Regions from separate parts of the Microbacterium sp. NPDC057741 genome, predicted to be linked through region 1. Evidence: riboswitches for the same ligand, from Rfam matches in the RefSeq annotation. Region 1 holds a riboswitch; each other region holds the start of a gene.
What was found. Region 1 has a riboswitch for thiamine pyrophosphate ahead of ACFVDO_RS09380 (ECF transporter S component). Riboswitches for the same ligand answer to the same signal wherever they lie in the genome.

Region 2: linked by a shared signal. The riboswitch ahead of thiM (hydroxyethylthiazole kinase) and the one ahead of ACFVDO_RS09380 (ECF transporter S component) in region 1 are both predicted to bind thiamine pyrophosphate.
Region 3: linked by a shared signal. The riboswitch ahead of thiO (glycine oxidase ThiO) and the one ahead of ACFVDO_RS09380 (ECF transporter S component) in region 1 are both predicted to bind thiamine pyrophosphate.

The regions. Positions count from the first base shown of each region.
Region 1 covers NZ_JBHVJW010000002.1:512,129-514,384, reverse strand. The annotation lists gene ACFVDO_RS09385 (ABC transporter ATP-binding protein) at 1-184, opposite strand, end outside; gene ACFVDO_RS09380 (ECF transporter S component) at 187-834, opposite strand; TPP riboswitch at 828-937, opposite strand; gene ACFVDO_RS09375 (D-alanyl-D-alanine carboxypeptidase) at 1,000-2,256, shown strand, end outside.
Region 2 covers NZ_JBHVJW010000007.1:231,451-233,706, forward strand. The annotation lists gene pheT (phenylalanine--tRNA ligase subunit beta) at 1-1,204, shown strand, start outside; TPP riboswitch at 1,274-1,367, shown strand; gene thiM (hydroxyethylthiazole kinase) at 1,359-2,210, shown strand; gene ACFVDO_RS18890 (bifunctional hydroxymethylpyrimidine kinase/phosphomethylpyrimidine kinase) at 2,207-2,256, shown strand, end outside.
Region 3 covers NZ_JBHVJW010000001.1:1,429,219-1,431,474, forward strand. The annotation lists gene ACFVDO_RS06890 (thiazole synthase) at 1-40, opposite strand, end outside; gene thiS (sulfur carrier protein ThiS) at 53-295, opposite strand; gene thiO (glycine oxidase ThiO) at 298-1,479, opposite strand; TPP riboswitch at 1,473-1,574, opposite strand; gene thiE (thiamine phosphate synthase) at 1,592-2,256, shown strand, end outside.

The DNA.
Region 1 (2,256 bases):
CGTCGCCGAGAAGACCGGCGAGACCGGCGAGCAGCGTGGACTTGCCCGCGCCGGAGGCGCCGAGCAGCAGCACGCGATCCCCCGGTTCGATCGTGAAGGTCGTGGCGCTGACCGCGGGAAGGCGGCGTCCGGCGTATCGCCAGCCCCAGTCGCGCGCGGTGACCCTGGCGGGACCTGCGCTCATGCTCAGACCTCGCGGCGCGCTTCTCGGCCGGCCGCGAAGCGGCTGAGCGCACCGGTGGACGCGAGCGCCCGCACCAGGAACCAGCCCACCACACCGGCCAGCAGCGCGCCCGAGACGATCAGGGTGCCGAGGTAGATGGCGTTGAACTCGAACGACTTCAGGATGTTCGGTGAGCTGCCATAGAACAGCTCGAAGACCCAGGCCGCTGCGGCCGCGCCGACGCCGGCGAGTGCAGCGACGCCGATGCCGAACCGTCGGTATGCGAACAGGGCGAAGATCAGCTCCGCACCCAGGCCCTGCACGATGCCGGAGAACACCGTCGAGACGCCCCAGACGTTGCCGATCAGCATCGAGATGATCGCGGCGACGACCTCGACGACCAGCGCGGCGCCGGGCTTGCGGATGACGAGCCCGCCGATCACGCCACCGATCAGCCAGATCCCGACGGCGATGCCGCCGAGGCCGGGGGTCAGCGCGTCGGCGGCGCCGAACCAGGCGCCACCGACGATGTTCCAGGCCCAGAACAGCAGACCGACGGCGACGCCGAGAACTGCGGCGACGACGATGTCGACGACGCGCCAGCGCAGGTTGCGCGACGGAGCGGCCTTCTCGACGATCTTCTCGCTCGGGACGGATGTGGACGCACTCATATGGAACTCCTCCCTGCGCCGGCATGATCCGGATCAGGTTCGACGGTCGAAGCGCGGTTCGCTTCCTCTCAGCCCGGCACGCCGGACTCCCGTGGTTGTGCCTCGATCATAGCCACCTCCTGACACGGAGGGGCGAGTCTCAGACTCATTGGGTAGCGTAAGCGGGTGACCATCGACGATCCCTCTACGCCGCCGCGCACGCGTCGCGAGGCGCGGGCGCAGACCGGCTCCCACCGGGGCGTCGAACCGTCCGGCATGAACGCGTTCTTCCAGGGCGCCGGCGGCGCTCCCCACGGCGCCGGCCGCGAATCGGCGACCCGGAACGATACGGAGCTGCCCGGTGGCGGTGACCCTGTGCTTCCCGGCCAGGGTCAGGAAGGCCACGAAGAGCCCCCATCGAGCACCGACATGCTGCGCACCCTGTTCGGCGAGCCTGACCAGGACGGCGAGCCCGAGGAGACCGGACCTGTCGGGGACGACGCCTTCAGCCGCGCCATGTTCGGGATGCCGACGACCTCGGATCCCTCGTCACCGGCTCAGCCGGTGCAGCCGACATCTGCGGCCGATGCGCGCACGGCCACAGGACTGGACGCGCGGTTCGGCGCTGCGACGCCCGTCTCTGCGACGCCAGTCGCTGCGACGCCCGTCTCTACGACGCCCGTCCCGGCACCCCCCGTCGCTGCGATGCCCGGCTCGGCGCCGGCCGACCCCGTGTCCTACGCAGCTGAACAGTTCGACCCTGCCGACGACGCGACGCGGGTCGCTCCGGTCGTCACGGGGATTCCGGGATGGAACGACGAAGCCACTCAGGCCGCCGTCGGTGGTGCCGGTGACGCGTACCCCGCGCTGCAGACGGCCGACGATGACGCCGCTCGCCTGTCCGCCAGCCTGGCGTACTTCGCCGCCGCGGATGCCGCATCCGCCGCATCAACCGTCGGCCTCGCAGACGCCGGCCTCGCCGGATCCGCAGACGTCGCCGCCGCAGCATCTGCGGGGACCGTCGACGCAACCGCAGATCTGGGCGCAGCATCTGCCGCTGCCGGCGCAGCCCTCGTCGGTGCGGCTGCCGTGTCATCCGCCGAGACCCCCGCATCCACAGCCCCCCTCGATCTGGCGGGCCTCGGCCTCGACCCTGATGATGACCCCGATCTGGACGAAGAGCCTGCGACTCTGACGCCCGCCGCGTGGGCAGACGAATCGCACACCGCTTCCGCCCTGACCTGGATCGACACCGCCGCGGTACAGGCACGGACCAGGCCGCCGACGCTCGCGGTGCGGACGGCCGCAGACGACGAGCCCGATCTGCTCAGCGACCTGCACACGAAGTCGGGTTGGCTGCGCCCGCGCGTGCTCATCCCGCTCGGGCTGGTCGGCGCCCTCGTCGGCGGTTACTGTGCGACCACCTTGCTCGCACCGCTCGAC
Region 2 (2,256 bases), on a different contig from region 1:
CACCGATGACGAGGTCACCGGCGCACTCGAGATGATCGGCGGGGAGGTCAGCTCTACCGATGAGGGATGGTTCGTCATCCCGCCGACCTGGCGCCCCGACCTCACCGACAAGTGGACGCTGGTCGAGGAAGTCGCCCGCATCCATGGGCTCGACCGCATACCGTCCGTGCTGCCCACCCCGCCGTCCGGCCGCGGGTACACCCCGTTGCAGCAGGGCCGCAAGCGCGTGGCGGATGCCGTGGCGGCCGCCGGTTTCGTGGAGACTCCGGCCTTCCCGTTCACGACCGAGGCGCAGAACGACCTGCACGGATCGGCGTCGGGCGAGCACCTGCCCAGCATCCGTCTGGCGAACGCGCTCGACGGGCAGGCGCCGTTCCTGCGCCGCTCGCTGCTGCCCGGTCTGCTGCAGACCGCGCACCGCAACATCGCGCGCGGCCTGGTGGACCTTGCGATCTTCGAGACCGGTCTGGTGTTCGCGCCCGAAGAGGGCGTGACCTACGGCACCGACTTCGTGCCGCCGCTGGCGCAGCGTCCGAGCGACGAGGTCCTCGCGCAGCTGAACGCGTCGATCCCGCCGCAGCCGCGCAACATCGCCGTGCTGCTGACCGGCAACGTCACGCCGCGCCAGCCCGGTCGCTCGGCCGAGTACGCCAGCCTCGGCGACGCCCTGCACGCAGTGCAGGTCATCGCAGTCGCGGCCGGCGTCGACGTCGATGTGGCCCAGACACAGCGGGCTGCTCTGCACCCCGGTCGCGCCGGTGCGCTGAGCGTGCGCGGCGAGGAGATCGGATACGTCGGCGAGCTGCACCCGCAGGTCGCCGCGGACGCCGACCTGCCCGGCCGAGCCGTGGTGCTCGAGCTCGACCTGGATCGCCTGCTGACCCTGGCGGGCGAGCGCGTCGTGGTGGAATCGCTGTCCACGTTCCCCGCCGCCACGCAGGACGTCTCCCTTGTCGTGGACGCCACCGTGCCGGCATCCGAGGTGCGCGCCGCGCTCGTCGCGGGCGCCGGCGACCTGCTCGAGGCTGCGACCCTGGTGGATGACTACCGCGGCGAGGGCGTGGACGAGGGCTCCAAGAGCCTGAGCTTCGCGCTGCGCTTCCGCGCTCCCGATCGCACGCTCACCGCGGCCGAGGCCACCGAGGCCAAGCTCGCGGGCGTCGCCGTCGCGACCGAGCGCTTCGGAGCGAGCATCCGCGACTGATCGATCGATCACGAAGAGCGGCATCCGTCATCGGCGGGTGCCGCTCTTCTGCATGCCGATAGACTCGCGGGCAGTGACACGGGGTGCCGCATCTGCGGCTGAGAACACACCCGTCGAACCTGATCTAGTTCGTACTAGCGAAGGGATGTCGCCCATGAGCGATCCTCTGCACCCGCCCGCCGTCCTCCTCGAGGACACCGCCCGCCTGCTGGCTGAGCTGCGCGCAGCCCCGCCGCTGACCCACTGCATCACCAACAGCGTGGTCACCGGCTTCACCGCCAACGTACTGCTCGCTGTCGGCGCGGCGCCGGCCATGGTCGACATCGTCGGCGAGTCCGGGATGTTCGCCTCGATCGCCTCCGGGCTGCTGGTGAACCTGGGCACCCCGACGCCGGAGCAGCGCGCCGCGACGCTCGAAGCGGTGGGCGGAGCCTCCGCCGCCGGTACACCGTGGGTGCTCGACCCTGTCGCGATCGGCGTGCTGCCGATCCGCACCGACCTCGCCCGCGACCTGGTCGGCCGCCGTCCCACCGCGATCCGCGGGAACGCGTCGGAGATCCTTGCGCTGGCGGGTCTCAGCGCCGGCGGGCGCGGCGTCGACGCGACCGACACGACGGATGCCGCGGCCGAGGCGGCACGTCTCCTGGCGCGCGAGCACGGCAGCGTGGTCGCCGTCTCGGGGCCGGTGGATCTGCTCACCGACGGCGAGACCGAGGTGCGGATCGCGAACGGCACCTCACTGCTCACCAGGGTCACCGGCGGCGGCTGTGCGCTCGGCGCCGTCATGGCCGCGTTCCTCGGCGCCGCACGCGGCACTGGCATCCCGGCGCTGCACGCGGTGGCTGCAGCATCCTTCGTCTACGAGATCGCCGCCGAGCGCGCGGCCGCCGCGTCGGACGGCCCCGGCAGCTTCGCCGTAGCGCTGCTCGATGCGCTCGCCGTGATCTCGTCCGATGATCTCGACGACGCTCGCGTCGAGATCGCCGCGCCGGAGGTCGTCCGATGAGTCTCGACCTCTCGCTCTACCTCGTCACCGATACCGCGCTGAGCGG
Region 3 (2,256 bases), on a different contig from region 1:
GGAACGGGTCGGCGAGGTCCTGCGTACTGACGATGCTCATGGGTGCTCCTTCTCAGCCGCCCTGGACAGCGGTGACGATCTCGATCTCGTCGCCTTCGGCGACGCGGCGGGCTGACCAACGGCTGCGCGGCACGACGGCGCCGCCGACCGCGACGGCCACGCCGAGGCGCCCGCCGTCGACGCGCGAGCCGTCGGACTGCAGGTCGTGCCCGGTGAGCCGCGCGACGAGATCCAGCAGGGTGTCGTCGGGGACTGCGGCTGTCGCGTCCCCGTTCACTCGGATGGCAATGGTCATGATCAGCCTTTCCTGACGCCGGCGAGTTCGGCGACCGCGGGTGGGGTGAGGTGCTCGGATGCGGCCACGGGCCTGTTCCCGGCATCCGGGAAACGCAGCGGGTCGAGGATCGCAGCCGTCGCCCCGTCGAGGGGAACGCCCTCGGCGAGATCGGCGCCGAGGCGCGCCGCCCACGGCGCGAGCAGCACACCGTGCCGGTCATAGCCGGCGGAGATCACCAGCCCGGGTTCAGGGCGGCCGAGCAGCGGAAGCGCGTCGGGCGTGCCGGGGCGCGGGCGTGCGAGCATCTCGACGATCTCGCACTCCGAGATGCCGGGCAGCACCGCCTCGGCGTCGCGCAGCAGGGCGAGAACCTCGCCTGCCTGCACACCCGCGACTCCCCCTTCCCGCACGGACGCGCCGAGCACGACCGTGCCGTCGTCGCGCGGAACCAGGTACACGGCGCGCCCTCGCACCAGCGCGCGCACCGTGCGGGTGAGCAGCGGGCGCAGCGCAGCGGGCACGCGCAGGCGCAGGATGTCGCCCCATACCGGCCGCAGGGGCAGTGCGGGCAGCCCGTCGATGTCGGTCACGCCGAGTCCGGCGGCCGCGATCACGACGTCGGCCTCGACGTTCTCCCCCGCCTCGAGGCGGATGCCGATGACACGGCCGTCTCGACGGACGACACCCCCGACCCGCTCGGCGCGCACCCGCTCGCCGAGGATGTCTCGCAGCGCGCCGGTGACTCGGCGGGGATCGATCCGGTGGTCGCCGTCGGCGAGGACCGCCGAGGACACCGCAGGTCCGAGCGCCGGTTCGAGCTCGCGCGCCGCGCTGCCAGTGAGACACTGCACCGGCATCCCGTGCGAGCTCTGCAGCTCGGCGAGCTCGAAGAGAGCGGCGCGATCAGCGGCATCGACGCCTGCGGCGAGTGTGCCGGTGGCTCCGTACCCCACATCGTGCCCGCTCGCCGCTTCCAGAGAGGCGACGAATCCCGGGTACAGTGTGGCGGACTCTCTCGCGAGCGGCAGCAGATCGTCCTGCCCCCAGGCGGTCTCGGCCGTGGCCGCGAGCATCCCGGCAGCCGCACGGCTGGCGCCGTTCCCGGGCTCGGGGTCGAACAGGGTGACATCGTGGCCGCGGCCGACCAGTTCGGCGGCGGTCGCCGAGCCGATGATCCCCGCGCCGATCACAGCGATGCGCATCTGCGTGCCCTTTCCTACGACGGCATGACCCGTATCAGGTTCAGCGGTCGGCACGTGGCCCTCTCAGCCTTCAGCAGGCTCCCGCGGACGCCTCTACCCTATAGGGGTGACCATCGCCGATCCGCACCCCGTCGTAACAGTGCCGTCCCTGTCCCGGTCCGAGCGGCTCGCGCGTCTCGAGGCGGCCCGGCTCTACGTGTGCACCACCGCGCGCACCGACACCGGCGATCTGGAGGACTTCCTCGAGGCGGCCTATTCCGGCGGCGCGGACATTATCCAGCTGCGCGACAAGCAGCTCGAGGCGCGGGCGGAGGTCGCTGCGCTCCAGGTCCTCGCAGATGTCGCCCGCCGGCACGGGAAGCTGTTCGCGTGCAACGACCGCGCCGACATCGCCGCGCTCGTGGGTGCCGACGTCTTCCACGTCGGACAGGGCGACCTCAGCACTGCACAGGCGCGGGCGCTGCTCGGCGCCGATGTTGTGATCGGCCGATCGACGCATTCGGTCGAGCAGGCCGCCGCTGCCGACGCCGACCCCGGCCTGGACTACTTCTGCGTCGGCCCGGTGTGGGAGACGCCCACGAAACCCGGCCGGGCGGCGATCGGCCTCGAGCCGCTGCGCGCGGCGGCCGGCTCCGCGAAGCCGTGGTTCGCGATCGGCGGCATCGGCGCGGGCCCTCGGCTCGACGACGTGCGCACCGCGGGCGCGACCCGCGTCGTCGTCGTGCGCGCCGTGACCGAGGCCTCCGACCCGGCGGCGGCGGCCGCCGACCTGCGCGC